3 regions of the Micromonospora sp. NPDC000663 genome follow, and region 3 is predicted to be linked to each of the others. Evidence: riboswitches for the same ligand, from Rfam matches in the RefSeq annotation. Region 3 holds a riboswitch; each other region holds the start of a gene.
What was found. Region 3 has a riboswitch for cyclic di-AMP ahead of ACFY1S_RS07550 (C39 family peptidase). Riboswitches for the same ligand answer to the same signal wherever they lie in the genome.
Positions count from the first base shown of each region.

Region 1 (2,257 bases), on a different contig from region 3:
CCCGCCGGTACTCGACCCTGACCGCTGCCCGAACGTCGATTCCGGGAGGGCCCGTGCCTGTCGGCACCGTGATCTTCAGCGGCCAGGGGCCGCACGGCGACCGCTGGCACCCGTTGCCGGAGACCAGCGCCATCCTCGCGGACATCATCGGTGGTGCCGCCGTCGTGACGTCCGTCGACCGGCTCGCGACCGCGCTCGACGGTGCCCGACTGCTGGTGGTGAACGCGAGCGCCGACCGGTCCTCCCCGGTCCCCGACGACGCGCTCTTCGGGCTCGTTCTCGACGGCTTCCTGGCCGGCGGCGGCAATCTGCTCGCCGTCCACAGCGCGACCCTCGCGTTCCCCCGGGTGCCGAGCTGGCGTGCCACCATCGGCGCCGCCTGGGAACACGGCCGTTCGTTCCATCCGCCGATCGGTTCCAGTCTCATCCGGCGGACCGCCGTCGCGCATCCGATCACCGAGGGGCTCGGCGACATCGAGGTCTTCGACGAGCGCTACACCGACCTGGAACGGGTCGACGGCGTCCACATCGAGCCGCTCTACGGGTACCGGGAGGGCGGCGTCTTCCACCCGCTCGTCTGGGCCCGCACGGCAGGGGACAGCCGGATCGTCTACAGCGCCCTCGGCCACGACGGCCGGTCGTACGAGTCGCCAGGCCACGTCGAGCTGCTGCGTCGAATCGTCGCCTGGCTCCGCCCCGAGCGCTGATCGCAAACGGTCCATCGTGGTCACTGCACAGTGTCGCGAGGCCCGCAACCGGTGGGCGCAACGCGGAGCGCTGCCCGGTGAAGAACTTCACAGCGAGTGGGCGTTCGTCACCGACCGTGCCTAACGTCGGTCGGGTTCGCCACTGCGGACACCACGGCCGGCAACGCCAAATCCTGCCCCCGGTCGTCGGAACCCAGTCCACCGGGCAGGAGCGGGGGAACCAGGTTTTCCGGTGCACGCACCTCGGGGTGAAGCCGCCACCGCGCGGCCGGGCTCCTCGGCCCGAACCCGACAGCTCACCTCGCCGGCGTGGAGGATATTCATGACGTCTGTTCACACGCCCCGTCATCGACGGGTCACCACCCGCCGCCTCGCCGTCGGCACCCTTGCCGTCGGCGCGGTCACCGGTGCTGTCGCCCTCTTCGGCCCGGCCGCCCCGGCGCAGGCCGGCGTCAACTGGGACGCGATCGCCAAGTGCGAGTCCGGCGGCAACTGGAAGACCAACACCGGTAACGGCTACTACGGTGGGTTGCAGTTCTCGCAGAGCACCTGGGCCGGTTACGGCGGCAAGAAGTACGCCGCACGCGCCGACCTGGCCAGCCGCGGCGAGCAGATCGCCGTCGCCGAGAAGGTGCTCGACGGGCAGGGCATCGGCGCCTGGCCGACCTGCGGCAAGAAGGGCGGCTCGTCGGGCGGCTCCGCCAGCAAGTCGACGAAGTCGACCAAGTCAACCAAGTCGACGGAGTCGGCCAAGTCGACGGAGTCGACCTCGAAGCCCAGGCCGTCGCGCGGCGAGAAGCCGGCGACGCGCGACCACGAGCGCACCGCGCCCGCGGCGGGCGGCGAGACGTACACCGTCAAGCCGGGCGACACCCTGTCGGAGATCGCCGACCGCCAGCGCTCGACCGGCGGCTGGCAGGCGCTGTACGAGCGCAACCGGCAGCTGATCGGCGCCGACCCGGGTCTGATCTTCCCGGGTCAGCGGCTCAGCCTCTGACGCACGACGCACGACGCACGACGCACGACGCACGACGCACGACGCACGACGCACGGCCGGGTCACCGGCCGAGCGTTCGTGTGTGACGACGCGGGTCGCGGTCAGGCCGCGGTGGCGGATGCCTTCTGCTCCCGCTGTTGCGCGGGCAGCGGCCCGGCGTTGCGGCCCCAGCGCGGCGCGGTCCCGCCGGGCCAGCCGGGGCGGCTCTCGTCCCGTACCTCGTCGACAGTCATCTCGACCGAGGTGGACTCGCCGCGGGCCAGCCGCAGCGAGTGCTCGGCGCCGGTGCGGGCCTCGCACGGCCACCCCTGGCCGGCGCACTGGAGATTGCGGCAGTGCCCCTCGTCGTCCGGCTCGTGGGCGCTCAGCACGTCGACCGCGAGCTGCCAGAGCAGCGGGTCGGTCACGTCGTGCGGACGCTCGACGCGACGGCTCGGTCGGTTGCTGGTGTCGTCGGACATCGTGGGTCCCCCTCGTCAGGCTGGTCCCCTCAAGGGTCACCCGTGGGCGGTCGGCTAAACCGCCGACCTGCTGTGATGTGTCGCCGATCGCA
Region 1 covers NZ_JBIAYR010000007.1:93,153-95,409, reverse strand. Annotated here, with positions in the region: gene ACFY1S_RS22725 (ThuA domain-containing protein) at 54-707, shown strand; cyclic di-AMP (ydaO/yuaA leader) riboswitch at 862-1,032, shown strand; gene ACFY1S_RS22720 (transglycosylase family protein) at 1,030-1,704, shown strand; gene ACFY1S_RS22715 (hypothetical protein) at 1,806-2,165, opposite strand.
Region 1: another riboswitch for cyclic di-AMP. It lies ahead of ACFY1S_RS22720 (transglycosylase family protein); the one in region 3 lies ahead of ACFY1S_RS07550 (C39 family peptidase).

Region 2 (2,257 bases), on a different contig from region 3:
ATGCTCGCGGTCGCCGTACTCGGCCTGCTCGCGAACGTGGTCGCCTTCGCGCTGCTGCGTGCCGGCGCGCGGGAGAGCATCAACCTTCAGGGGGCGTACCTGGAGGTGCTCGGCGACCTCCTCGGCTCAGTCGGCGTGATCGGCGCGGCGCTGCTCATCACGGTCACCGACTGGTGGTGGGCCGACCCGCTGGTCGCGGTCGCCATCGGCGTGTTCATCCTGCCGCGCACGTGGCGACTCGGCCGGGCCGCCGTCCGCATCCTCGTGCAGGCCGCCCCGGAACACCTCCAGGTCACTGCCGTACACGACCGGCTCGCCGCAGTGCCCGGCGTGGTCGAGGTCCACGACCTGCACGTCTGGACGCTCACCTCGGGCATGGAGGTGGCTTCCGCACACCTGACCATGGCGCCCGGCGCGGAGGTCGGCACGGTGCTCAGCGCGGCGCGTACCGCCCTGCACGACGACTTCCGGATCGAACACGCGACGCTCCAGATCGAGCCCGGTGCCGCGCCCGGCGCCTGCGGCTCGGTGGAATGGTGACCGCGTTTCGAGAAGTAGGTTCATATTTGTCCGAGTTTTTGGTCATGACGCACGCACCGTCCGTCACATCGGCTGCAAGTGCCCCACCTGCCCCGGTAGGCTCGGTCCCGGCCTCCACCAGGCGGCGCCCTCCCGGCGCCGGTGGCGGTCGCCGCCTAATCGCCCGAGCGGGCGAACCGGGGAACCATGTTCCTGGGGTGCATCCGCGTCAGCGGTAGGGATCTTCCGTCCCGAACCCGTCAGCTAACCCGGTCGGCGGCTGACGGAAGGACATGCGTAGTGGCACCAGCACGACCACCCGCCGCCCGCCTGGCGGCCCTGATCGTCGCGATGCTCGCCCTCGGCGTCGCACTCCCGGCCGGGGCGGCGGCCGCTCCCCCGACCACCCACCGGGCCGCCGCGGCGCCCGACAGCGACGAAGAGGGCGGCACCCCCGCGCTTCGCGCCCAACTGGAAGCCGCCAGCAAGGGCTACCTGGACGCCAAGCGCGCCCTGGACACCTCCGTGCAGCGGCAGCAGCAGCTCACCACCCAGCTCAAGACCACCGAGGCCGAACTGGAGGCCCGCAGCGGCAAGGTCGGCGAGATCGCCGGCGTCGCCTACCGCACCGGCCGCCTCGGCGCGATGTCGGCGCTGCTCAACAGCAACACCCCGGAAGGCTTCATGGACCGGGCCGCCGCGCTGGACGCGGTCGCCGCCAACGAGGACCGGGTGCTACGCGACCTGATCGCCACCAAGGACGAGGCCACCCGCACCCGGGTCGCCCTGGACGGCGAGATCCGCGAGCAGCGCAAGCAGGTCGCCGTGATGGCCAAGCGCAAGGAACAGGCCGAACGGGCCCTGACCGTGGCCACCACACCCAAGCCGCAGACCACCTCCGACGGCGGCTCCAACCGGGGGACGTCCAGCGCGAACGCCACGGCCGCGCCGCGCAACTCCGACGGCTCCTGGCCCTCGGAGTCGTGCAGCGTCAACGACCCCACCCCGGCCAGCGGCTGCATCACCCCGCGGACCCTGCACGCGCTCAACCAGGCAAAGGCCGCCGGCTTCACCCGGTACGTCTCCTGCCACCGCTCCGGCGGCTCAGGCGAACACCCGAAGGGTCGGGCCTGCGACTTCGCCGCGCAGAAGAACGGCTTCGGCGGTGACGCCACCGGCGGCGACAAGACGTACGGCAACAACCTGGCCGCCTACTTCATCCGCAACGCCGACCGGCTCGCCGTGCTGTACGTGATCTGGTACCGGCAGATCTGGCTGCCCAGCAGCGGGTGGAAGTCGTACAGCGGGGCGGGTGGCGACCCGTCCAGCGACCACACCAACCACGTGCACCTGTCGGTGTACTGACCCCACCCGTGGCCGGCGCCCCGAACCGGGGGTGCCGGCCACGGGTACGTCAGCGGGCGTACCCCTGATGTCGCCGACGGTCGGACGACCCGGCGGCGGCCCGGCGGCAGCATCGTTCCCATGCGACTTCCGCCCACGGCCCGCAAGGCACTGCTCACTCTGCACCTGGTCACCTCCCTCGGCTGGCTCGGCACCGACCTGGTGCTGCTCACCCTGGGCGTGGCGGTCCAGCGCGGCGCCGACCCGGCCACGGTCTACCCGGTCACGGCACTGCTCGGCACCGTGCTGTTCGCGCCGCTGAGCGTGGCGGTCTGGCTGATCGGCGTGGCCAGCGCACTCCTCACCCCCTGGGGACTGCTGCGCTACCGCTGGG
Region 2 covers NZ_JBIAYR010000005.1:118,289-120,545, reverse strand. Annotated here, with positions in the region: gene ACFY1S_RS19085 (cation diffusion facilitator family transporter) at 1-540, shown strand, start outside; cyclic di-AMP (ydaO/yuaA leader) riboswitch at 683-814, shown strand; gene ACFY1S_RS19080 (coiled-coil domain-containing protein) at 820-1,884, shown strand; gene ACFY1S_RS19075 (hypothetical protein) at 2,005-2,257, shown strand, end outside.
Region 2: another riboswitch for cyclic di-AMP. It lies ahead of ACFY1S_RS19080 (coiled-coil domain-containing protein); the one in region 3 lies ahead of ACFY1S_RS07550 (C39 family peptidase).

Region 3 (2,257 bases):
GAGAACCGGCAGAACGCGTGCGCCGGCGACGGCGACCGGGGCATCGCCAACAGCGGCATCCACCTGGGCGCGGACGCGACGAGCCTGTTGAACGCCTCCACGATCCGGATCGTGGGGATCGACGCGAACCGCACCGGCATCGCGGCCAGCACGCTGAGCGGCTACGGCATGACCGGCTACGGCTCGGCCGCCACCAGCGGGTCCAGCAAGATCGACTATCTGTTCGTGAAGGGCACCGTACGGCCGTCCAGCATCGGGCACACGGTCAGCGGGACGAAGTCGAACCACCTCGCGCTGTACGGCTTCATCGACTACTGACCACGACACGAAGACGCCGCGGGCGCCGACCCCTCGTGGGGGACGGCGCCCGCGGCGGTCCATCCGCCTGGGTCAGGCGGAGTAGCCCCGGGTGGCGATCCAGTTGGCCAGGTCGATCGTGGTGATCCAGTACGACGCGTCGGCCGCGTTCGCCGAGTCGGCGATCCGCACGGTCCGGCCGTTGTCCCGGTAACCCACCACGGCGATGTAGTGCCCACCGCCGTAGGAGTGCCAGCCGCCGTTGGTGTCGACGGCGTCGCCGGCGACGTTGGCCACCACGCCACGGCCGTCGGTGATGGCCTTGACGACGTCGGCCTGGAGCTGGTCCATCTGGGCCGGGCTCGGGGCGCCCGCGAACATCCGGGTCCGGTACGGGGAACCCTTCACCTCGGCGTTGAGCACGCGGGTGGTGTCGAGGGCCGAGTTGGTGCCCATCTCGGTGGTGCCCAGTTCGGCGGCGAGTTCGTTCTGGGTGCGGTCGATGCCGCTGGCGCTGAGCGCGTTGCGGGTGGCCGCCGGACCGCAGTTGTAGTACGTGTTCTGCGCCTCGTAGTCGTAGTCGAGCACCTTCGTCGCGGGCGGCTTCGGCGGTGTCGGCTTACGGGTGAGGTCCGGGTTGCCGCTGGCCTTCGCGACGGGTGACGTAGCGCTGGCGGCCGGGGCGGCGCTGCTCGGCGCGGCGCTGGCCGAGGGGGACGCGACGCGCGCCTGGCCACGGGAGGCGGCCAGGTCGCTGCGCATCTCGGCGACGGTGGTCGCGCTGTGCTGGCCGGCCGGGGCATCGTCGGTGTCGGTGAGCAGGACACCGGAGGTGGCCGCGAGCGCGAGGGCCGCGGCGGAGGCGGCGACGATCTGGTACGGACGTTCGGTGGTGAGACGGCGGAGCTGACGCTTCAGGGTGTGCTTCACGGGGTCCTCCACGGTTCGGGGGGAGAGCGGCACACCGGGGCCGAGCCGGTATCCGGGCAGGCGCCAGCGCGCGAACCCGTGGTCCGCGGATGGTGAACCGCTCAAGGGAACGCCCGGCGCTGCCGGGCGGGAAGGGCGATGACCCGGGGGGTCAGCTCACCGGACGGATGAGCGGGGGCACCGCCGCGCCGTGGAGGCGTGGGAACAAGCAAGGGGTGGAGAGGTGCTGCACGAGGATGGAACTCCTTCCGACACCGCCTACCGGGTTAGCTGACGGATTCGGGCGGGAAGATCGCCCTACCGCGGGCCGTGGCTCGCGGATTCACCCCGGACTTACTGGTGGGTCCCCGGTTCGTTGATCACGATTGAGCGGGTCGGCGCGGCGTCGCCTCTTGCGATCGGTAACCGCACCGGACGGGACGACACTACTGGCCGGTGCGTACGCCTGCCAAGCCGCGTCCACCTGCGTAAACATCATTCTGGCCGACAATTTCTGCGCGTATTGCCGATGACGTGACTCGATGGGACAACCGGTTACGGCGACGCCTGTGGTCGACAACCGGACAGGCCGTCGACAACGACGTCGGATTCGCGCGAACAACGGGCCCGATCGCGCCGAGCGCCCGATTTCCCGGGCCCGTGACCGGGCTCACGTCACAGATCGGGCTCAACCGACGCGCTGGCTCACCCGACGCGTGCCGGGCGCCAGCGGGCCACCGCGGCCTGACGTACCGCACCGGTCGCCGCCCGGCGGGCCGGCGCCGGGCCGGGCCGCAGTCGGGCCGCGGCCGCGTACGCCTCCTCGGCGAGGGTGCGGGCCGACTCGGCGGCCAGTTCCGCGTCCCGCCAGGCCGACCGTTCCCGCTCGGCGGCGACCCGGTAGTCGGCAAGCCTCGCGCCCCTGATCGCCCGGGCGAGCAGCACCTCCTGCTCGACGGGGTGCCGGCGGGGATCCCAACCGCGCCGGTGCCCGAACACGTCACCGAGCTGCCCCATGGTCAGCTCCCCGCGCCAGTACGCCGCCATCGCG
Region 3 covers NZ_JBIAYR010000001.1:1,587,497-1,589,753, reverse strand. Annotated here, with positions in the region: gene ACFY1S_RS07555 (hypothetical protein) at 1-318, shown strand, start outside; gene ACFY1S_RS07550 (C39 family peptidase) at 391-1,239, opposite strand; cyclic di-AMP (ydaO/yuaA leader) riboswitch at 1,468-1,609, opposite strand; gene ACFY1S_RS07545 (hypothetical protein) at 1,912-2,257, opposite strand, start outside.